One region of the Streptomyces sp. NPDC058637 genome, then DNA from elsewhere that is predicted to be linked to it. Evidence: riboswitches for the same ligand, from Rfam matches in the RefSeq annotation. Region 1 holds a riboswitch; each other region holds the start of a gene.
The links. A riboswitch is a leader RNA that binds a small molecule or an ion and turns the genes downstream of it on or off. The one in region 1 is predicted to bind cyclic di-AMP.
Positions count from the first base shown of each region.

Region 2: it holds a riboswitch for cyclic di-AMP, as region 1 does, so the genes downstream of both, ACFWVP_RS13675 (transglycosylase family protein) here and ACFWVP_RS32855 (peptidoglycan DD-metalloendopeptidase family protein) in region 1, are expected to answer to the same signal.
Region 3: it holds a riboswitch for cyclic di-AMP, as region 1 does, so the genes downstream of both, ACFWVP_RS18020 (M23 family metallopeptidase) here and ACFWVP_RS32855 (peptidoglycan DD-metalloendopeptidase family protein) in region 1, are expected to answer to the same signal.
Region 4: it holds a riboswitch for cyclic di-AMP, as region 1 does, so the genes downstream of both, ACFWVP_RS07150 (NlpC/P60 family protein) here and ACFWVP_RS32855 (peptidoglycan DD-metalloendopeptidase family protein) in region 1, are expected to answer to the same signal.

Region 1 is NZ_JBHXRD010000050.1:30,129-35,787, reverse strand. It holds gene ACFWVP_RS32870 (helix-turn-helix domain-containing protein) at 1-163, shown strand, start outside; gene ACFWVP_RS32865 (DUF6126 family protein) at 240-413, shown strand; gene ACFWVP_RS32860 (tyrosine-protein phosphatase) at 510-1,319, opposite strand; cyclic di-AMP (ydaO/yuaA leader) riboswitch at 1,726-1,897, shown strand; gene ACFWVP_RS32855 (peptidoglycan DD-metalloendopeptidase family protein) at 1,902-2,846, shown strand; gene ACFWVP_RS32850 (SGNH/GDSL hydrolase family protein) at 3,078-3,905, shown strand; gene ACFWVP_RS32845 (GNAT family N-acetyltransferase) at 3,962-4,438, shown strand; gene ACFWVP_RS32840 (STM4011 family radical SAM protein) at 4,392-5,324, opposite strand; gene ACFWVP_RS32835 (STM4012 family radical SAM protein) at 5,383-5,659, opposite strand, start outside.
Region 2 is NZ_JBHXRD010000011.1:87,106-92,764, forward strand. It holds gene ACFWVP_RS13665 (septum formation initiator family protein) at 1-75, opposite strand, end outside; gene eno (phosphopyruvate hydratase) at 188-1,474, opposite strand; gene ACFWVP_RS13675 (transglycosylase family protein) at 1,759-2,460, opposite strand; cyclic di-AMP (ydaO/yuaA leader) riboswitch at 2,461-2,631, opposite strand; gene ACFWVP_RS13680 (transglycosylase family protein) at 2,922-3,914, opposite strand; partial or broken gene ACFWVP_RS13685 (cytochrome P450) at 4,020-5,430, opposite strand; gene ACFWVP_RS13690 (nucleoside triphosphate pyrophosphohydrolase) at 5,427-5,659, opposite strand, start outside.
Region 3 is NZ_JBHXRD010000016.1:51,384-57,042, forward strand. It holds partial or broken gene ACFWVP_RS18005 (DNA topoisomerase (ATP-hydrolyzing) subunit A) at 1-224, opposite strand, end outside; gene ACFWVP_RS18010 (M16 family metallopeptidase) at 471-1,826, shown strand; gene ACFWVP_RS18015 (M16 family metallopeptidase) at 1,853-3,235, shown strand; cyclic di-AMP (ydaO/yuaA leader) riboswitch at 3,428-3,596, shown strand; gene ACFWVP_RS18020 (M23 family metallopeptidase) at 3,610-4,422, shown strand; gene ACFWVP_RS18025 (GntR family transcriptional regulator) at 4,644-5,348, shown strand; gene ACFWVP_RS18030 (HPr family phosphocarrier protein) at 5,530-5,659, opposite strand, start outside.
Region 4 is NZ_JBHXRD010000005.1:198,732-204,390, reverse strand. It holds gene pcrA (DNA helicase PcrA) at 1-2,272, opposite strand, end outside; cyclic di-AMP (ydaO/yuaA leader) riboswitch at 2,531-2,690, shown strand; gene ACFWVP_RS07150 (NlpC/P60 family protein) at 2,689-3,876, shown strand; gene ACFWVP_RS07145 (hypothetical protein) at 4,034-4,387, opposite strand; gene ACFWVP_RS07140 (NlpC/P60 family protein) at 4,749-5,659, shown strand, end outside.

The sequences.
Region 1 (5,659 bases):
CGTGCACGACCTCGACCCGGGTGACAGCGCGCACTTCGACTCGCTCACCCCGCACCGGATCGCCGCGCTCGACCGTGGCGGTGTGCGGCTGCTCTTCGTCCACACGCTGTTGCAGAGTCCCGCCGCCGAGCTGTGCCTGGGCGGCGAGGTCCACCGCGGGTGAACCCCGCCCCGCCCCGCTCCACCACTCCGTAGACCCTTCGTCCCCTCGGCCCGAGCGGTCGAAAGAGAGGACTCTCATGTCTGATTCATCCAACTATGACCCTCTCACTCCGCGCAGGCCCGAGGGTAAGGACACGCAGGAGCGGAAGATGCCCCGAGGCGTGGTCATCCGGCTCTTCGCCTACCTGGTGGCCGGGCACGTCGTCGCGGCCTTCCTCTTCATCCTGTTCACCGTGGCGGGCAAAGGCTGACCCGCCCGGCGCGACGGCCGGCCGGCCCGGGGCCGGCCTCTCGTTCGGATCATGCCGGCCCCGCTCCCTGCCCCGGCCTGATCCGAACGAGAGGCCCTAGGCGCCCTCGACCAGGCGCTCGCGCAGCTTCTCGCGCGTCGCGGGGGCAAGCTTCAGGCCCTCCGTGAGGTAGCGCTCCGTGCCGCCCCAGGTGTCCTCGATCGCCGTGAACGCGGCGTCGAGGTAGTCGGAGTGCGCGCCGAACAGCGGATTGAGCAGTTCCATCACCTCTTCCGACATCCCCGCCGAAGAGGTGTCGCTGCGCCGCACCTTGTAGCGCCGGTGCGCGTCGTTGGACTTCAGGTAGTCGGCCTCGATGGCCTCCTTCTCGACACCGACGGCCAGCAGCGAGATCGCGATCGACAGGCCCGCCCGGTCCTTGCCCGCGGCGCAGTGCATGAGCGCGGGGACGCTGTCCTCGGCCAGTGCGTGCAGCACCCGGCTGTGCTCGGCCGTGCGGTCCTTGATGATCGACCGGTACGAGGCGATCATGCGGTCCGTCCCCCTGTCGCCGGCGAGGATCGATCGCAGCTGCTGGATGTTCCCGTCACGCACGAGCCGCCAGAACTCGGCGCCGTCGGCCGGGTCCGAGAGTGGAATGCTGACATTCCGGACGCCGGGCAGTTCCACGTCATGACCGTCGAGCTTGCGGTCCGCCGCGTTGCGGAAGTCGAAGACCGTGTGCAGGCCGAGGCCGGCGAGGAAGGCCGCGTCCGCCTCGGTGGCGTGCGCCAGGTGGCCGCTGCGGTAGAGGCGTCCGTGCCGGACCTTCCCGCCGTCCGTGGTCGGGAGCCCGCCCACATCGCGGAAATTGCGGACACCGGTCAGCTCGATGTCGGTCGACGGAACCTCTGGCAGCTGCGTCACAAGGACTCCTGGAGTGTCTGGCGTCGGCGCGGCTCGCCGACGAGGCCACGCTCGCGACGATACGACATGCGTTCATCGGACAACCGTCTCGGCCGCCGCCCTGTTTTCAGGTCCGCGCGAAAGAGGACGAAATCGAGCAATGTCCGTATTGATGCATTTGGCAGAACATGCCCTGCTTGCATGGGAGATGGGTCGGGCAGGTGAGCGGGATCATATCCGTGACGGTGTGTGGCGGAACCGCGGGCGGGTATTCCGGACGCCGCGCGGAAAGCCAAGATCCGTAATCCACGGAGTGTGACCGTAATTCCCGGCGGGAAATGAAGAGCGGATTCCGGTTCGCAACCGGCGGCTTGTTCCCGGCGTCCTGGCTCGCTTACGGTCACGGTCAATCCGGACGGAACGCCTAATCCTGCCGCCGCCCGGAATCCGCACCGACCAACGTGTGGCAGGAACGGGGGAACCAGGTAAGCCGCCGGCCGGAGGGATCCGGAACGGCTCGGGGTCAAGTCGCGTCCAGCGCGGCCGGGCATCTCCAGTCCGAACCCGACAGCTCACCTCGTAGGCGCCGGAGAGGAACTCCCCATGCCCGCAAAGGGTAAGCACCGTCGTACGAAGACCGGCCCCATCACCCGAGGCGTCCTCGCCGCCGGGACCGGTGGCGCCGTTCTCGCCCTTCCGCTGATCGGCGCCACCGGCGCCCACGCGGCGGAGCAGGCCGCGCCTGCCGCCAAGTCCGCCGCGAGCGCCGCCCACAGCGCGCCCGCCGCCTCGGTGGCGAAGAAGCAGAGTGCTCCGAAGACCTACTCCGTGGTCTCCGGCGACTACCTGTCGAAGATCGCGGCCGACCAGAAGCTCAAGGGCGGCTGGGAGAAGCTGTACAAGGACAACCGCGACGTCGTCGGCGACGACCCGAGCCTGATCTTCCCGGGCATGAAGCTGACCCTCGGCGCCAAGGCGTCCGGTTCGGCCGAGCGGTCCGCGCCCAAGGCCGCGCCGTCCGAGGCGACCCCCTCGAAGGCCGAGTCGGCGCCCAAGGCCGCCGCCCCGGTCGAGAAGGCCGTAAAGGCGACCGACACCGCCGACACCTCCGACTCCACCGCCGCTTCCGCGGGCAACAGCTCCGGCTGGGCCGCCCCCGTCGCCGACGCCAACGTCACCACCCAGTACCGCGCCTCCGGCGCCAGCTGGTCCAGCGGCTACCACACCGGCTCCGACTTCCAGGCCGCCTCCGGCACCGGCGTCCGGTCCATCGGCCCGGGCACCGTGGTCTCGGCCGGGTGGAGCGGTTCGTACGGCAACGAGGTCGTCATCCAGCACAGCGACGGCATGTACTCCCAGTACGCCCACCTGTCCTCGCTCGGTGTCTCCGCCGGCCAGACCGTCACCGGCGGCCAGCAGATCGGCCTCTCCGGCTCCACCGGCAACTCCACCGGCCCGCACCTCCACTTCGAGGTCCGCACCGGCCCGAGCTACGGCTCCGACGTCGACCCGATCGCGTACCTGCGCTCGCACGGCGTCGCCATCTGAGCGTCTCCATCCGAGCGTCTCCATCCGAGCGTCCGCGTCCGGCATCTTCGGATGAGCGACTTCAGGTGAGCGTCTCCGAATGGCGTGAAGAAGAGGGGCGGTGCGCGACTGCGCGCCGCCCCTCTTCTTATTCCGGCTTTACCAAAACCTGACCGGGTGGTCTTTCTCACCACCCGTCAACCCCCTATTACGGTCGCGTAGGTCACAATCGAAGGTGCAGGATATGCGCTTGTGGCAGACGATTCGAGAAACACACGACGAGGCATCATCGGGTCGTACGCAGCGATTGGCGACAGCTTCACCGAAGGCGTCGGGGACCCCGGCCCCGACGGGAGGCTCCTCGGCTGGGCGGACCGGTTCGCGGTCCTCCTCGCGGACCAGCTCCCGGTCCCCGGAGCGGTGGTAGGTCCCGCGGACGGCCCGCACGGGAACTTCCGGTACGCCAATCTCGCCGTACGCGGACGCCTCCTCGACCAGATAGTCGCGGAACAGGTCCCCCGCGCCAAGGAGCTGGCACCGGATCTGGTGAGCTTCTGCGCGGGCGGCAACGACATCATCCGGCCCGGCTCCGACCCGGACGACGTGGCGGAACGCTTCGAGCGCGCGGTCGCCGAACTGACGCAGGCGGTCGGCACCGTCATGGTCACCACCGGCTTCGACACCCGTCACGTCCCCGTACTCCGGCACCTGCGAGGCAAGATCGCCACGTACACCGCCCACGTCCGGTCCATCGCCGACCGCTACGACTGCCCGGTCCTGGACCTGTGGTCGCTGCGGTCCGTGCAGGACCGCCGCGCCTGGGACGACGACCGGCTGCACCTCTCGTCCGAGGGGCACACCCGGGTCGCGCTGCGTGCCGCCCAGGTCCTGGGACTCGACGTACCGGCCGACCCCGACCGGATGTGGCCGCCGCAGGTACAGCGCAGGACGATCGAGGTGCGGCGCGACGACATCCACTGGGCGCGTGAGTACCTCGTGCCGTGGATCGGACGACGTCTGCGCGGCGAGTCCTCCGGTGACCACGTCGAGGCCAAGCGCCCCGACCTGCTCCCCCTGTGAGCCCTCTGACGGACGGTGCGGTCCCCGCGGCTCCCGTACGGAGCGGTCCGTCGCCCCTGCCCGCGCCCTGCGCGGAGTGGGTGCTGCGCGCCGCGCGGGCCACGGACGTCGAGGCGGTCGCGGAGCTGCGGGCCGTCGTCATGCGCGCGGACCTGGAACGCCTCGGCCGCTACGACGAGCACAGGGTGCGGCAGCGGCTGCGGGACTCGTTCTCCACCCGCCACACCTCCCTCGTCCTGGCCGGCGGTGAGTTCGCGGGATGCGTCACCGTCCGGCCCGCCGACGACGGGAAGCTGCTGGAGCACTTCTACCTGGCCCCGCGCCACCAGGGCCGGGGGCTCGGATCGGCCGTGCTGCGCACGGTGCTCGCGGACACCGACCGTAAGGGCGTGGCCGTGCGGCTGAACGTCCTGCGCGGCAGCGCCGCCCGCCGGCTCTACGGGCGTCACGGATTCGTCGTGGAGTCCCAGGACCCGGTCGACGTCTTCATGGTGCGACGTCCGGCAGGCCCGGGCGCCGCTCCGCGAGCCTGACCGGCGACAGCGTGAGGGACTGCCCGCGGGCGGTTGCGGTCCGCGGGCGGGCGGGTATCCGCTCCAGGACACCGCCCGCGAAGACGTCGTACAGGGGCAGCGTCTCCAGGTGCACGTAGCCGATGTGGCAGTCGCACACCTCGGCCGGACAGCCACGCGGCCCGAGGGAGCGCCGGTAGCTGCCGTCGTAGAGGTTGCCAAGCTCGGCCCGGACGAAGTGGCAGCGCCGCACCGTCCCCTCACCGTCCACCGAGATGACGGACTCGCCCGTCCGGCAGGGCAGCCCCGCCGAACGGTGCGGGTGCCTGCTGTACGGGAACAGCGGGTCCAGGGCCGTCCACCGGTCGGCCTCCTCGTCCGTGTAGGTGTGCCCCTCGGCCGCGTTGATCCAGAGGTACACCTCGTCGGGCAGCGCGGCCCGCAGCCGCCGGGCCTCAGCCAGGTGGTCGTCCAGCCCCACGACCCCCACGCTGTAGCGCACCCCGAGGTCCGACAGCTCCCGGCACCTGCCGAGGAACCGGTCGTACGGTGTCTGGCCCGGGTGATACGTGCACCACAGGGCGACCTTCTCGCGCTCGGCGAGGGTCAGCCATCCGGTACGGGCACTCAGATTGGTCTGGACGGCGACCCGCCCGACGTGCGGCAGCCGCGACAGCTCCACCACCGCCCGCCGGTACCAGGACCGGACCAGTCCCTCGCCCCACGGGGTGAACAGCACCGACAGCCGGTCGCCGTTCTGCGTGGCGGCCCAGTCCGTGAACCGCTCCAGCGCCGCCCGGTCCGCCCGCAGCTGCTCGCCGCTGTCGCGCCGCTTGGCGAAGGGGCAGTAGGGGCAGTCGTAGTCGCACGAGGCCAGCGGGCCCCGGTAAAGGATCGTCAGATCCATGTTCCTCGCCCCCTGTCGGTCGGGTCCACGGTCAGGACGGCCGTACTCATCGGGCGGCTCACTTCAGCTCGTACGCGGCCATCGCGGCCCGTACACCGGGGGAGAAGAGCTCCGGGCCCAGCGCGTCGGAGTGCGCCAGGCCCTCGGGCGAGAGCCGCAGCAGTCCGGGGGCCGCGGACGCGTCCAGCCAGCCGCGCCCGGCGAAGAGGTCCAGCTCCGTGGCGAAGTCGGCCCGGGGATCCGACCCGAACCGCTCGCGGTACTCCTCGGGCCGCAGGCCCTCGGCCTGGAGCAGCGACTGCAGCAGATGGCGCCTGCGCGCCTCGTCCCCGTCG
Region 2 (5,659 bases), on a different contig from region 1:
GCGGGCCGCCGTCTGCTCACCGAGCAGCCGCAGCCTGGTCGTGGTGGAGAACCGGTCACGATCCTTCCCGGCCATCTCTCACGCCTCCCCGTTACGCACGTCCGTCCCCGCACACGGTACGGGACCGGGTGCGGGGACGGACGGAGGCTGGTGCCCGAAGAGGGGCTCAGCTCCTGCTGTCGGGCTGTCAGCCCTCGAAGCGGAACCGCGGGAACGCCGAACGGCCCGCGTACACCGCGGCGTCGTCGAGGATCTCCTCGATGCGCAGCAGCTGGTTGTACTTGGCGACACGGTCCGAGCGGGCCGGGGCGCCGGTCTTGATCTGACCACAGTTCACGGCGACGGCGAGGTCGGCGATGGTGACGTCCTCGGTCTCACCGGAGCGGTGGGACATCATGCACTTGAAGCCGTTGCGCTGGGCGAGCTCGACGGCGTCCAGGGTCTCGGTCAGCGAACCGATCTGGTTGACCTTGACGAGCAGGGCGTTGGCCGAGCCCTCCTCGATACCGCGGGCGAGGCGCTCGGGGTTGGTGACGAAGAGGTCGTCGCCGACGATCTGCACCTTGGCGCCGAGCTTGTCGGTGATGACCTTCCAGCCGGCCCAGTCGTCCTCGTACAGCGGGTCCTCGATGGAGACCAGCGGGTACGCGGAGACGAGCTCCTCGTAGTACTCGGTCATCTCGGCGGCCGAGCGGGACTTGCCCTCGAACTCGTAGACGCCGTCCTTGTAGAACTCGGACGCGGCGACGTCGAGCGCCAGACCGATGTCACGGCCCGGGACGTAACCGGCCTCCTTGATGGCCTCGATGATGAGGTCCAGGGCGGCACGGTTGGACTCGAGGTTCGGGGCGAAGCCGCCCTCGTCGCCGAGACCGGTGGACAGGCCCTTGGTCTTCAGGACCTTCTTCAGCGTGTGGTAGATCTCCGCACCCCAGCGCAGGGCCTCGGAGAAGGACTCGGCGCCGATCGGCGCGATCATGAACTCCTGGATGTCCACGTTGGAGTCGGCGTGCGAGCCGCCGTTCAGGATGTTCATCATCGGAACGGGCAGCAGGTGCGCGTTCGGGCCGCCGAGGTAGCGGAACAGCGGGAGGTCCGAGGCCTCGGACGCGGCGTGGGCCACGGCCAGCGAGACACCGAGGATGGCGTTGGCGCCGAGCGAGCCCTTGTTCTCGGTCGCGTCGAGGTCGAACATCGCCTGGTCGATGAGGCGCTGCTCGGTGGCGTCGTAACCGACGAGCTCCGGGCCGATCTGCTCGATCACGGCGAGGACGGCCTTCTCGACACCCTTGCCGTGGTAACGGTTGGGGTCACCGTCGCGAAGCTCGATGGCCTCGAACGCACCGGTGGAGGCACCGGACGGAACGGCAGCACGTCCCGTGCTGCCGTCGTCGAGGCCAACCTCGACCTCGACCGTGGGGTTGCCCCGGGAGTCGAGGATTTCCCTGGCTACGACGACGTCGATGGACGGCACGAGGCATCTCCTTCTGGGATATGACACTGGTTGTGCAGGGTCACTGTGGCCTTGCGACACGAGCCTAACCGGCCCGGCCCGCCGCGTCGGCCGACCGCCCGTCCCCTGGGACGAAAAAGGACCCAAGGGACCGCATTACGGGCAAAGCTCAGAAATTTACTGACTGGTAACTACAACAGTTGAACGGTCCCCTTCACGGACGCCCCCGAAAAGGCCCCGGCCCGGCGCGCACTGGGGTGAGCGCGCCGGGCCGGGGAGCACCGCCGGGAGGAGGGACCCGGCTGCTACTTCAGGTGGAGCTGCTGACCCGGGAAGATCAGGTCGGCGTCCTCGACGATGTCGTCGTTCAGGTCGAACAGCTTCTGCCAGCCGCCCTTGACGTCCTTCGCCCCGGCGATCGTGCTGAGGGTGTCGCCGGCCTTCACCTTGTACTCGCCGTCACCCTTCTCGACCTTGTCGCCGGTCGGGGTGGTGACGGTCTTCTCGGCCTCGGGGGCCGTGCGCGTCTCGCTGCGGCTGGCGGGCTGCTCGGCCTTGCGCTCCGGCTGGGCCGCCGCCTTCGGCTCGGCCTCGCTCTGCGCGGAGCCGGTGTCGACGCCCGGGTCCACACCGTCGTTCGTCAGGCCACCGGCACCGGCGCAGGCCCAGGCGCCCGGGCCCTGCAGGTCGAGGAGCTTCTCCGCGGTGGCTATCTGCTGGCCCTTGGTGGCCAGGTCGGCACGGGAGGCGTACTGGGTGCCGCCGGCGGCAGCCCAGCTGGACTGCGAGAACTGCAGGCCGCCGTAGTAGCCGTTGCCGGTGTTGATGGACCAGTTGCCACCGGACTCGCACTGCGCGACGGCGTCCCACGTGGCGACGGAGGCGGCGGAGGCACCGGTGGCACCCATCAGCGGAACGGCCACGGCCGCGCCGGTGACGCCGGCCAGGGTGGCGATACGGACGGCCTTGGACGGGCGACGGTGCTTGCCCTTGCGCGAAAGCAGCATGGTTCTCCTCACCGACGCCTACGAGGTGAGCTGTCGGGTTCGGGCCTGTGAGTTGCCCGGTCGCCCGTACTGAAAGGCGACTTCACCCCGAGCCGGTCCTCGCCCGTCTTCCGACGGCCGGGTCCGGCACTTACCTGGGTCCCCCGCTCCTGCCTACGGCGCTTTACGCGTCTGTCCCCTTCGGCCGACGGCAGGATTCGGCGTGACGGTCGAAGGTGCCCGCGGTGCGAGCAGTTCAGACCGTAAACACACGCAACGCCTACATTCAAAGATGGACATAACTGGCAATCAGCACTTACCGCCTCAGGGAGCGAGGTCGTTTCCGCAGGTCGGAGGCGATGCGGGCCGAGCGGGCGGACGAGGCGCGCCAGTTCAAGCAAAGAGACCCATGTCTCACTTACACATAAGTGGACATAGGCCTCTGAACTACCCCTGATTTTGGGGCGTTTTCCCGCTTTTGATCAGTTGCCGACCGTGGTCTCCGCGGGGGTCCGCGCGTCCTTCCCGGCATCCTCCGCGTCCGCCTGGAGGCCCAGGTCGAGACTCTGGCCGGGCAGGATCAGATCCGGGTCGGAGCCCAGCTCCACCTTGTTGGCCGCGTAGAGCGCGGGCCATCCACCGGGCAGCTCCCGCGCGTCCGCGATCGACCAGAGGTTGTCGCCCTCGCGGACGGTGTACGTTCCGTCCGCGCCCGTCTCCGCGCCTTCGCGGGCCCCGGAGTCGCCGCGCGAGGCGTGCCGTCCGGACTCGCGCCCGTCCTCCAGGTCCGTCCCGGTGCCCGCATCGGGGGCCGGTGTACCGCGGTGCTTCCCACTCGTCTCGCCACTGCCCTTCGAGTCGCCGGACGCCTCGGAGGCTTCGGGGGACGGGGTGGCGGAAGGCGACGACGACGACTCGGACTTGCCTTCTTCGTCGGCCTTGTCCGTCTTGCCGTTGTTGCCGTTGCTGCCCGTCCTGTCCGCTTCGTCCGCCCCGGCCCTCTTGTCCGGCGTTTCGACCGAGGGTGCGCCCGACGGGGTGGCCGTGTCCGTGGGGTCGGCGGACGGCTCACCGCCCGGGTCGACGCCGGGCAGTGTGCCGTCCAGCGCGAGTCCGGAGATCACCGCGCAGCTGGGCCACGCCTGCGGGCCCTTGTCGTCCAGCACCTTCTCCGCGACCGATATCTGCTGCGAACGGCTCGCGAGGTCGGCACGGGCCGCGTAGGCCGTGCCGCCGTAGGCCGACCAGTCGTCCTGCGAGAACTGCAGGCCGCCGTAGTGGCCGTTGCCGAGGTCGGCGCTCCACATGCCACCGCTCTCGCACTCGGCGACCCGGTCCCAGGTCGAGGCGTCGGCGGCGTGCGCGCCGGTCGCACCGAGCAACGGGATGGCGATGGCCGATCCCGTCACGCCCGCGGCGACGACGATGGCGGGTGCCTGACGAGGGCGGCGGTGTCTGCCATTCGCGGAGCCCATGGGATTGCCTTCCGTGTGACTGACGTGTGACGGGTGAGTCGAACGGTGAACCTAGCCGTACTCGAACGTGTGTCACAAGTCGATGCAGCGGAGATCACGTGAAAGTCACAGAGTTGACAGAGTGTCATTTTTTTCGGACCTGGTGTCCGGGCTCGAACCGCACCGGAAGTGTCCGCAGTCCGCGCATGATGAGCCCGCCCCGCCATCGCAAATCGGCAGGTTCCGCGGCGAGCCGCAGGTCGGGGAGCCGACGCAGCAGTGTGGCCAACGCCGCCTGCCCCTCCAGCCGGGCCAGCGGTGCCCCCAGGCAGTAATGGATGCCGTGCCCGTATCCGAGGTGCTGATTGTCACTCCGCGCGAGGTCCAGCGTGTCCGCGTCGCGGAACCGTTCCGGATCACGGTCGGCGGCGGCCAGCACGACGAGGACGGGGTCTCCGGCCGCGATGCGCTGTCCGCCCAGGGTGACGGGTTCGGTGGCGTAGCGCCAGGTCGCCAGCTCCACCGGGCCGTCGTAGCGCAGCAGTTCCTCGAGGCCTGTGGCCAGCAGGTCCGTCTCGCCCGCCGCCAGTGAGCGTTCCAGCCGCATCCGCTGTTCCGGGTTGCGCAGCAGGGCGTACGTTCCGTTGCCGATGAGGTTGACCGTGGTCTCGAAGCCGGCGAAGAGAAGGATGAACGCCATCGCGGCGGCCTCGTTCTCGGTGAGGTGTTCGCCGTGGTCGCTCGTCCGGATGAGCCCGGAGATCAGGTCGTCGCCGGGATTCTCCCTTTTGCGGTGGATGAGTTCGGCGAGGTAGCCGCGCATCTTCTTGACCGACCTGGCCACGCCGCCGCGCGGCCCGCCGCCGTGCCGGATCATCATCCCGGCCCAGTCCCGGAAGTCGTCCTGGTCCTCCGGGGGCACCCCAAGCAGGTCGCAGATCGCGTAGATGGGGAGCGGGAAGGCGAAGTCGTGGATGAGGTCCGCCTCCCCCTTCTCGACGAAGGTGTCGATGAGGCGGTCCGTCAGCTCCTGCACGCGCGGTGCGAACTCCGCGACCCGGCGCGGGGTGAACGCCTTGGAGACGAGCCGGCGCAGCCTGGTGTGGTCCGGCGGGTCGATGTTCAGCAGGTGCGTCATCAGCTCCGCCTTGCGCTCCCCCGGGATGCCCGTCTTGCCCTTGGCGTTCGCCGACCCGGCGTGGTGTGCCGGGTTCTTGGAGAGCCGGGTGTCGGCGAGGGCCTGTCTGGCGTCCGCGTACCTGGTCACGAGCCAGGCCTCGACGCCGCTGGGCAGCGCGGTGCGGTGTACCGGGCTGTGCTCGCGGAGCCAGGCGTACGCGGGATACGGGTCGGTGGCGAACTCCCAGGTGAAGAGTTCCGGCCCGGGGGTGCCGGTCGCCGAGGTGCCGGGGGCCGGGTTGTCGGGCGCCGGGGTGTCGGGGGCGGCGAGCGCGTCCGGCCCAGGCGTGTCCGGCGTGGGCCGGGGTGCGTCGGGCGCGGGGGTTTCGGCGGGGGTGTCGGCGGGGCTGTCGTTCACCCCTCGACGTTATCCGCAGCGGGAGCGTGGCCCTCCGCCGCCCGGATCGCGTCCCGGTAGGTGCGGGCGGCGGCCCGCAGGGCGGCCTCCGGGTCGGTGCCGTCCTGCTCGGCGCGTACGGCCAGGGCGAGCAGCTGGTATCCGATGGAGTCGCCCGTGGGAAGCGCGACGTCGAGGCCGGCGTGACGGGCCCGGCTGCCGAGCTTCGCCGCAAGGGCGAGGCCGGGCT
Region 3 (5,659 bases), on a different contig from region 1:
TTCACGTAGCCGCGGTCGGGGCGCAGCCCCATCTCGTTCATCTGGGACACGATGCGGCGGTGCACGGGCTTCATGCCGTCGCGGGCGTCGGGCAGAGCGCGGGAGTAGATCACCGAGTACGCGTACTCGAGGAAGGAGCCCTGCATTTCGTCGACGACGTCGATGTCGAGGATCTTCTCCTCGAAGTCGTCCGGCGGCGGGGTTTTCGTGCTGCGGCGGGCCATCGCGGCTGCGACTCCTTCACAGATTCTGTCGGGCAACCTCAGGTTCTGACGCCGACCATTGTGGACCGCCGTACCGACAACGCCGACCTCGACCCGTCCGAAGTGGTCTCCAGGGCCTCCCCGGAGCCCCTGTTTACGGCAGCATCTACGACAACATGCACGGAACGGGAACTTCGCCAGGTGCCCGTGCGCTTGCTTACAGTGGCAGGTCCGGCAGGAAATCCTGTATCGATCGAAGGGACGTACATGCCCATGGGTCACACGGCCACAGCCCAGGCCGGTTCCGGCGGCTTGACGGCGACCGAGCACCGCTTGGCCAACGGCCTGCGCGTGGTGCTCTCCGAGGACCATCTGACCCCGGTCGCCGCGGTCTGCCTCTGGTACGACGTCGGTTCCCGCCACGAGGTCGAGGGCCGTACCGGCCTCGCCCACCTCTTCGAGCACCTGATGTTCCAGGGCTCCGGCCAGGTCAAGGGGAACGGCCACTTCGAGCTGGTGCAGGGGGCCGGGGGCTCCCTCAACGGCACCACCAGCTTCGAGCGCACCAACTACTTCGAGACGATGCCCACGCACCAGCTGGAGCTGGCCCTGTGGCTCGAGGCCGACCGGATGGGCTCCCTGCTCGCCGCGCTCGACGAGGAGTCCATGGAGAACCAGCGCGACGTCGTGAAGAACGAGCGCCGCCAGCGGTACGACAACGTCCCGTACGGCACGGCGTTCGAGAAGCTCACGGCCCTCGCGTACCCGGAGGGCCACCCGTACCACCACACGCCGATCGGGTCGATGGCCGACCTGGACGCCGCCACGCTGGACGACGCGCAGGCGTTCTTCCGCACGTACTACGCGCCGAACAACGCGGTGCTCTCCGTGGTCGGGGACATCGACCCGGAGCAGACGCTCGCCTGGATCGAGAAGTACTTCGGTTCGATCCCCTCCCACGACGGCAAGCAGCCGCCGCGCGACGGCACGCTGCCCGGCACCATCGGTGAGCAGCTGCGCGAAGTGGTCCACGAGGAGGTCCCCGCGCGCGCCCTGATGGCCGCCTACCGGCTGCCGCACGACGGCACCCGTGAGTGCGACGCCGCGGACCTGGCGCTGACCGTGCTGGGCGGCGGCGAGTCGTCCCGCCTGCACAACCGCCTGGTCCGCCGCGACCGTACGGCGGTGGCCGCCGGGTTCGGGCTGCTCCGGCTCTCCGGAGCGCCCTCGCTGGGCTGGCTGGACGTCAAGACGTCCGGTGGCGTCGAGGTGCCGCAGATCGAGGCGGCCGTCGACGAGGAGCTCGCCCGGTTCGCCGCCGAGGGCCCCACGCCCGAGGAAATGGAACGGGCGCAGGCCCAGTTGGAGCGGGAGTGGCTGGACCGGCTCGGTACGGTCGCGGGCCGCGCCGACGAACTGTGCCGGTACGCCGTCCTGTTCGGTGACCCGCAGCTCGCCCTGACCGCGGTGGGACGGGTGCTCGACGTCACCGCGCAGGAGGTCCAGGAGGCCGCCCGGGCGCATCTGCGTCCCGACAACCGTGCCGTCCTGGTGTACGAGCCGGTCGACGCAGACGCCGACGAGTCGGACGGCACCGACGCGCCCGAGGGGGCCGACAAGTGAGCGACGCCGCCGTGACTGGAGTAGCGATGGAGTACCACCCGCAGCCGACCGCAGGCGAGGCCAGGCCCTGGGCCTTCCCCGCACCCGACCGCGGCGCCCTGCCCAACGGCCTGACCGTGCTGCGCTGCCACCGCCCCGGCCAGCAGGTCGTCGCCGTGGAGATCTTCCTGGACGCGCCCCTGGACACCGAGCCCGAGGGCCTGGACGGCGTTGCCACGATCATGGCGCGTGCGCTGTCCGAGGGCACGGACAAGCGCTCCGCGGAGGAGTTCGCCGCCGAGCTGGAGCGCTGCGGCGCCACCCTCGACGCGTCCGCCGACCACCCCGGGATCCGTGTCTCCCTGGAGGTCCCGGTCTCCCGGCTGGCCAAGGCGCTCGGCCTGGTCGCCGAGGCGCTGCGGGCACCCGCCTTCTCCGAGAGCGAGGTGGAGCGCCTGGTCGGGAACCGTCTCGACGAGATCCCGCACGAGCAGGCCAACCCGGCCCGGCGCGCGGCCAAGCAGCTCTCCAAGGAGCTCTTCCCCGCGACGGCGCGGATGTCTCGCCCGCGCCAGGGGACCGAGGAGACGGTGCGCCGCATCGACGCCGCGGCCGTACGCGCCTTCTACGACGCGCATGTCCGCCCGTCCACCGCGACGGCCGTGATCGTCGGTGACCTCACCGGGGTCGACCTGGACGCGCTGCTCGCCGACACCGTCGGTGACTGGTCGGGCAACGCCGCCGTGTCCCGCCCGGTACCGCCCATCACCGCGGACGACACCGGCCGTGTGGTCATCGTCGACCGCCCGGGAGCCGTCCAGACCCAGCTGCTGATCGGCCGGATCGGCGCCGACCGGCACGACAGCGTGTGGCCCGCCCAGGTCCTCGGCACGTACTGCCTGGGAGGCACGCTCACCTCCCGGCTGGACCGAGTGCTGCGCGAGGAGAAGGGCTACACCTACGGGGTCCGCGCGTTCGGTCAGGTGCTGCGCTCGACCGCACCCGGATCGGCCTCCGGGGCGACCGGTGCCGCGATGCTCGCCATCAGCGGTTCCGTGGACACGGAGTCCACCGGACCCGCGCTGGACGACCTCTGGAAGGTCCTGCGCACCCTGGCGGCCGAGGGGCTCACGGACGCCGAGCGCGAGACCGCCGTGCAGAACCTCGTGGGCGTCGCTCCGCTGAAGTTCGAGACGGCCGCCTCCGTCGCCGGCACCCTGGCCGACCAGATGGAGCAGCACCTCCCGGACGACTACCAGGCCCAGCTGTACGCCCGCCTGGCCGAGACCGGCACGGTGGAGGCCACCGCCGCGGTGGTCAACGCGTTCCCCGTCGACCGGCTGGTCACCGTCCTCGTCGGGGACGCCGCACAGATCGCGGACCCCGTCAGGGCGCTCGGGATCGGTGAGGTGTCGGTCGTCAGCGGCTGACGTATCGGAGCAATCCGGACCCCGGCGAGGACGTTCTCGCCGGGGTCCTCCCGTTTGTCCGTGTTCGCGATGAATGTCGCCCCATCTTCTGTGGGATGTGCGACAAAAGGCCTGATCCGTTTGGCGTCGGAAAGCCGTCCGGCCTAGCGTCGGGCCGGCTGTCCGCCAGACATATGCCGCGTCCGCGGCGCCGGACAGTCATCGCCGAGTCCCCGTCAGGCGCGAGCCTGGGGAGCCGGGGACCCACGAAGTCCCTGGGGTGAATCGGATGCCTGCGTCCCCGCACGGGGCGGAGGAGTCCGTAGGAGACCTTCCTGCTCCGAACCCGTCAGCTAACCCGGTAGGCGAGAAGGAAGGAAAGGATCAGCCCCTCCATGGCGTTCACCCGTGCCACCGGGAAGCACCGTGCCCCGAGCCGCCTGACGCGCAGGAGCGCCCGGGTCGCCGGCATCGCGGCTCTGGCCACCACCGGCGTCATCGGCGGTGTGTCCTCCCCGGCCCTCGCCGCGGACTCCGAGGCCCTCACCGCGGCCGGCACCGGCCTGACCCAGGCCGTCGCGATCGACTCCACCCTCGCCGACCAGATCGCCGCGCAGGCGAAGGCCCAGCAGTACCAGGCCGACCTCGCCGCCGAGGCCGAGGCGAAGGCGAAGGCCGCGGCCAAGGCGAAGGCCGAGGCCGAGCGCAAGGCCGAAGCCGAGCGCAAGGCCGAAGCCCGTGCGGCCGAGGTCCGTGAGGCCGAGGCGCGCGCCACCCGTGCGGCCGAGCGCGCCCGGCTGAACGCCTTCCACCTCCCGGTCGCCGGCTCCCAGGTGACCACCGGCTACAGGTCCGGCGGTGCTCTCTGGTCCTCCGGCAGCCACTCCGGTGTGGACTTCCGGGCCGCGTCCGGCAGTTCCGTCGTCGCGGTCGGAGCCGGCACGGTCGTCGAGGCCGGCTGGGGCGGGGCGTACGGCAACAACATCGTGCTCCGGATGACGGACGGCACGTACACCCAGTACGGCCACCTCTCCTCCATCGGCGTCTCGGTCGGCGAGAGCGTCACGTCCGGCCGGCAGATAGGCCTGTCCGGCTCGACCGGCAACTCCACGGGACCGCACCTGCACTTCGAGGCGCGGACCACCCCCGAGTACGGCTCCGACATGGACCCCGTCGCCTACCTCCGCGCGCACGGCCTCCAGGTCTGACCCCGCCCCGCGCCACACCGTCGGCGAAGGCCCCGGCACCCGCCGGGGCCTTCGTCATGCCACCGGGGGAGGCGCGCGCCGAAGCTCCGCGGAAGTGCTTTCCGGTCAGAAGATATGCATGGATTCCGCTCTGCCGTCGGAAATTGCGGAGGATTGCAATAGAGTCACAGAACAGGCGTCGATCGGCCGCGTTTCGCGGGGATTAAGGCGGAGGTTCGGACATGCGCATTCCCGCGCATTCGGTATGCACGGCAATCCGTGACGACATCGTCTCCGGTGTCTTCGAGCGGGGCAGCCGCCTCACCGAAGAGGTGCTCGCGCGTCGCTACGGGGTCTCCCGTGTCCCGGTACGCGAGGCACTGCGCACCCTGGAGTCCGAGGGGTTCGTCGTCACCCGTCGGCACGCCGGGGCCTGCGTCGCCGAGCCCACGGAGCGGGAGGCCGCCGACCTCCTGGAGATGCGGATGCTCCTGGAGCCCCTGGGTGCCGCGCGCGCCGCCCAGCGCCGCACGGAGGCGCACCTCAAGGTGCTCCGCGGCCTGGTCAGGCTGGGGCAGGAGCGGGTGCGCCGGGGCGAGGGGGAGGACCTGCGCTCCCTCGGCGGCTGGTTCCACGAGACACTGGCCCAGGCTTCGGGCAGCCCGGCGCTGATCGCGCTGCTCACCCAGCTGCGGCACAAGATCGCCTGGATGTACGCGGTCGAGCAGCCGGCCCGCCCCGCCGACTCCTGGGCCGAGCACGGTGCCCTCGTGGACGCCGTGGCACGCGGCGACGCGGAACGGGCCAGGACCATCGCCGCCCAGCACGCGGAGCGCGCCACGGTCGCACACCGGCTGCGCCGCACGGACCGGGCGGGGAACACGGTGGGTCCGTCGCGGGTGAGGACTTCGCAACAAGCCGTAAACATCGGGGGCGTCCGTCATTAACAATTGCGCCGTATACAAAGAAGGTAATTGTCGAGGGGCTTTCTTTTTGCTGCCCTGATTCGGATCGACCGGGCATTTTTCCCCGTTGCTCTTTCGGCCCTTCCGTGAACAGAAAAGCCGCGGTACCCCGAGGGGTACCGCGGCTTTGCCGCAGAAAGAATTACGGCGCGGGCCGGCCGGTTCAGACGGTCTCCGGAAGCTCCTCGAGCCCTTCGGCGACCAGCTTCGCCAGACGGTCCAGGGCGGCCTCGGAGTTGTCCGCCTCGGACGCGAGCACGATCTCCTCGCCACCCTGCGCGCCCAGGCCGAGC
Region 4 (5,659 bases), on a different contig from region 1:
GCTTGTCCGCCGTCCGCCGGGTCGCGAAGCCCGAGGGCCCCGACCTGGCGCGCGACGAGGACAGCGACGAGGTGATCCCCGACGTCGGTCCCGCCGGAGCCGCCATCGGGCCCTTGCGCTTCCACTCCAGGTGCTGGTCCGGGATCTCCTCCAGGAACCGCGACGGCGGGTTGTACGAGGGCTGTCCCCAGGCGCTGCGCATGGAGGCCCGGGTCAGGTACAGCCGCTCGCGGGCACGGGTGATGCCCACGTAGGCGAGCCGACGCTCCTCCTCCAGCTCCTTCACCTGACCCAGCGCGCGCATGTGCGGGAAGACGCCGTCCTCCATGCCGGTCAGGAACACCACCGGGAATTCGAGGCCCTTGGCGGTGTGCAGCGTCATCAGGGTGACGACACCGGAACCGTCCTCGTCCTCGTCGGGAATCTGGTCGGCGTCGGCGACGAGCGCGACCTTCTCCAGGAACTCGGCGAGCGTGCCCGTGCCCTCCTCCTCAGCACGCTCCTGCTCGAACTCGAGGGCGACGGCCGCGAGCTCCTGAAGGTTCTCGACGCGGGTCTCGTCCTGCGGGTCGGTGGACGCCTGGAGTTCGGCGAGATAACCGGTCCGCTCCATGACGGCCTCCAGCACGACCGCCGGGCCGGCGCCGGACTCCACGATCGTGCGGAGCTCCTCCATCAGCGTGTTGAACCGCTTCACGGCGTTCGACGAACGGGCCGCCATGCCGTACGCCTCGTCGACGCGGCGCAGCGCCTGCGGGAAGGAGATCTTCTCGCGCAGCGACAGGGCGTCGATCATCGCCTCGGCCCGGTCGCCGATGCCCCGCTTCGGCACGTTGAGGATGCGGCGCAGCGGGACGGTGTCCTCGGGGTTGGAGAGGACCCGGAGGTAGGCCAGGACGTCCCTGACCTCCTTGCGCTCGTAGAAGCGCACTCCGCCGACGACCTTGTAGGGCAGCCCGACGCGGATGAAGATCTCTTCGAAGACGCGGGACTGGGCGTTCGTGCGGTAGAAGACGGCGACATCGCCCGCCTTCGCGTCCCCGGCGTCCGTCAGCCGGTCGATCTCGTCGGCGACGAACTGCGCCTCGTCGTGCTCGGTGTCGGCGACGTAGCCGGTGATCCGGGTGCCGGCGCCGGCGTTCGTCCAGAGGTTCTTGGGACGGCGGCTCTCGTTGCGCTCGATGACGGCGTTGGCCGCGGACAGGATCGTCTGCGTGGAGCGGTAGTTCTGCTCCAGCATGATCGTCTTCGCGTCCGGGTAGTCCTCCTCGAACTGGAGGATGTTGCGGATGGTCGCGCCGCGGAAGGCGTAGATCGACTGGTCCGCGTCACCGACGACGCACAGCTCGCCGGGGGCGTCGGCCTCTCCCGCCGGGCCCACCAGCTCGCGTACGAGGGTGTACTGCGCGTGGTTGGTGTCCTGGTACTCGTCGACCATGACGTGCCGGAAGCGGCGGCGGTAGTGCTCGGCGACGTCGGGGAACGCCTGGAGCAGGTGGACCGTCGTCATGATGATGTCGTCGAAGTCCAGGGCGTTGGCCTCGCGGAGCCGTGCCTGGTAGAGCGCGTAGGCCTGCGCCAGCGTCTTCTCGAAACCGTCGCTCGCCTGACCGGCGAAGGTCTCCTCGTCGATCAGCTCGTTCTTCAGGTTCGAGACCTTCGCCGTGAACGACTTCGGCGGGTAGCGCTTCGGGTCGAGGTCCAGATCACGGCAGACCAGCGCCATCAGCCGCTTGGAGTCGGCGGCGTCGTAGATCGAGAACGACGAGGTGAAGCCGAGGAGCTTGGACTCGCGGCGCAGGATCCGCACGCACGCGCTGTGGAAGGTCATGACCCACATGGCGTTGGCGCGCGGCCCGACGAGCTGCTCGACGCGCTCCTTCATCTCACCGGCGGCCTTGTTGGTGAAGGTGATCGCCAGGATCTGCCCCGGGTGCACCCCGCGCTCGGCCAGCAGGTGGGCGATCCGGTGGGTCAGCACGCGGGTCTTGCCCGAGCCCGCCCCGGCGACGATGAGCAGCGGAGAGCCCGCGTGCACGACGGCGGCGCGCTGCTCGGTGTTCAGCCCGTCGAGCAGCGCGGCGGAGTCGACGACCGGGCGCGGGGCGCCGTCGCGGTAGTACGCGTCACGCGGCGGCGGGGGCGTGTCGAAGACGTCCTCGAACAGCCCCTCCGGCACCGCCTCGGGCGCGTGGCCCTCGGGGGGCGGCGGGGGGCCTTCGTCCGCTTGCTGGAGGCCGGTCAGGAAACTGTCGTCAAAGAGGCTGCTCATCGCTGGTCGAGTCTAGGCCGCCGCACCGACAACCCGGGGCCGCATTCCGAACGAGGACCGAAATCCGTACGCGTACGGAGACGGGCCGCGCACCGTGCGTAGGAATCCGGGGTCCGTCGCCGCCCGGCGGGCAGCCGGTCCGGAAAGGTCACGGAAATGTATCGGGCATATCGAACATCAACCTTCACAGGGACACCACGGGTTGGCTAGCGTGCTCGGCGGGTGACCCGTCACCGCTTCGAGGCGACCCACGCCACGCGGGCACCCCCGCCGAATCCGTGCCGCCCTCGCGGGAGCCGGAACCGGGGACCCACACGCAGCACCGGGGTGAATCGGTCCGTTCCCCAGGACCGTAGGGCAGCCTTCCGTTCCGCCCGAACCCGACAGCTAACCCGGTAGGCGGTCCACGGAAGGAGATGCCTGCCTTGGCATCGCATCGCAAGCCGCGCCCGCGGGTACGCACCACCACCCCGGCCGTCGGCCTCACGACGGCGGCGCTGGCCTCCGTCACCCTGCTCTCGACGCAGAGCGCGACGGCCGCCCCGGCGGAGCCCAGGCCCAGCATCGAGGAAGTGCGGAAGAAGGTCGACGACCTGTACCGCCAGGCGGGCACGGCGACGCAGGAGTACAACAAGGCGAAGACCGCGTCCACGCAGCAGCGCTCCAAGGTCGACGCGCTGCTGGAGGCCGCGGCCGAGCGGGCCGACAGGCTCAACGAGACGCGCCGGGAGCTGGGCCACTACGCGGCTGCGCAGTACCGAGGCGGTGCGATCGCCCCGACGGCGACGTTCTTCCTCGCGGACGACCCGCAGGCGTACTTCGACCAGGACCAGCTGATGGCGCGGATGACCAGCCGGCAGCAGAAGGCGGTCGCCGACTTCCGTACGCAGCAGAGCGAGGCCGCGGCGAAGCGGGTCGAGGCGACGAAGAGCCTGGAGACGCTCACCGAGTCGCAGGCCACTCTGCGCACCAGCAAGCAGCAGGTGCGGAACAAGCTGACCGAGGCCCGCTCGCTGCTGTCGGAGCTGACCGCCGAGGAGAAGGCGCGCCTCGCGGAGCTGGAGCGCGAGAAGGAGGCGGAGGCCGAGCGCAAGGCGAAGGAGCTCGCCCGCCGGCAGGCCGCCGCGAAGGCGGAGGCCGACCGGGCGGCCGAGGAGGCGGCCTCGAAGGAGGAGGAGGCGGGCTCCGGCACCGGAACGGGCGGCGACACGGGCTCCGGCACGGGCTCCGAGACGGGCTCGGACAGCGGCTACGCGGCCAAGGCCGACAAGGTCCTCGCCTTCGCCCGGGCCCAGATCGGCAAGCCGTACGTCTGGGGGGCGACGGGCCCGGCCTCGTACGACTGCTCGGGCCTCACCCAGGCCGCCTGGAAGGCCGCGGGCGTCACCCTGCCCCGGACGACCTGGGACCAGGTGGAGGCCGGCACCCGGGTGGCCACGGCGGATCTGCAGCCCGGTGACCTGGTCTTCTTCTACGACGACATCAGCCACGTCGGCGTCTACAAGGGCGACGGCATGATGATCCACGCGCCGAAGCCCGGTGCGAACGTCCGCGAGGAGTCGATCTACTCCATGCCGATCTACGGCAGCGTGCGCCCGGCGTGACACGCGGGCGCGCGAAGGGCGGGCATACGAGTCGTACGCCCGCCCCGCCCGCGACACAGCCGCACCGCCCACGACAGCGGCCGGCTCAGGCCCGGAGGCCGGCTCAGGCCCGGAGGCCGGCTCAGGCCCGGAGGCCGGCTCAGGCCCGGAGGCCGGCTCAGGTCCAGAGCGTGGCGATGAAGATGTTGGCGACCGTCAGCCCGCCGACCGCGGCGAAGGCGCCCTTGCCGACCCTCTCCTCGTCCCGCTTCACGTACACGAGCGCCAGGATCACGATCAGGACCAGCAGCTTGACGCCGATCTTGACGTTGTTCACCGCCTGGTCGTCGGCCTGGTTGAGCCCGACGAGGGCGATGCCCGTCACCAGCATGGTCAGCGCTCCGTGCAGCATGGCCGGCACGAAGCGGGCGGTGCCCGCCCCCATGGCCTTCATCTGGGTCAGGAAGCCGCCCAGCAGGGAGGCGATACCGATGATGTGCAGGGCCACGAAGACATTGATGAGTACGTCCATGGCCGCAGCCTAGCCGCGGGCATATCACCACTCTTCGGCCAGGTAGGACTTCCTTACGAATTCGTTCACACCTGGTGCGAATTGCCGGACTGCGGTTGATTTTTCCAGTCATTCGACGAGACCGAAACGTCACATCGCGCCAATAACTGTCATTACGACTCTTCCCCGTGCCTCGGGTTTAGCGTCCCTCCCAGGTGACCGATTCCTCACCGCCGACCCGTACCGGGGCGGCACCCCGGTCACCCCGCCAGGAGATCCGGCGGCGGGCCACTCCCCCTTTTCCAGGTGGCCCGCCGCCGCACTCCCGGCGGGCCCGCAGGTATCCCCCGGCGGGCAGTCGAACGGAAGGACCCACGCCCCCGTGGCCGCCCATCGCAAAGCCGCTCACCGCAAGCCCAAGCAGCGCCTGTTCACCGGGCCTGCTGCCCGCACCGCGGCCACCCTCGCCTTCGCCGGGGCGGCGACCGCCACCGCCCTGGAAGGCGCCGCCCAGGCCGAGCCCCAGCTCTCCCCGGCCCAGGTCAAGGCCAAGGTCGACCGGCTGTACCACGACGCCGAGGTCGCCACCGAGAAGTACAACGGCGCGAAGGAGAAGGCGACCGCCTCCGCGAAGTCCCTCGACGCGCTGCGCGACGAGGCCGCGCGCCGGACCGACCGCCTCAACGCCGCGCGCAACGCCCTCGGTTCGTTCGCCGCGGCGCAGTACCGCAGCGGCGGCATCGACCCCGCCGTCCGGCTGGCGCTCTCCTCCGACCCCGACGAGTACCTGGAGCGGGCCTCCTACCTGGACCGGGCCGGTGACCGGCAGGCCGGCGCGATCAACGGCGTACGCCGGCAGATCGGCGAGGTCGCACAGCTGCGCGCCCGGGCCGAGGACGAGCTAGCCGTCCTCAAATCCCGCCAGGCCGAACTGAGGAAGCACAAGGAGGCGGTCCGCACGAAGCTGGCCGACGCCCAACGGCTCCTGGCCACCCTGACCGAGGCCCAGCGTGCCGACTACGAGCGCTCCGCCGACGCGGGGCACGGCGGCCCGGCCGTGCGCGCCGACCGCGGCACCCCCCGCGGCCCCGTCGCCGCCCCCGACGCCCGCTCGGCGCAGGCGATCGCCTTCGCCTACGGGGCGCTCGGCAAGCCGTACGTCTGGGGCGCCACCGGCCCCTCCTCCTTCGACTGTTCCGGCCTCACCCAGGCCGCCTGGCGTTCCGCGGGCGTCTCGCTGCCGAGGACGACCTACACGCAGATCAACGCGGGCCGACGCGTCGCGCGCTCCGA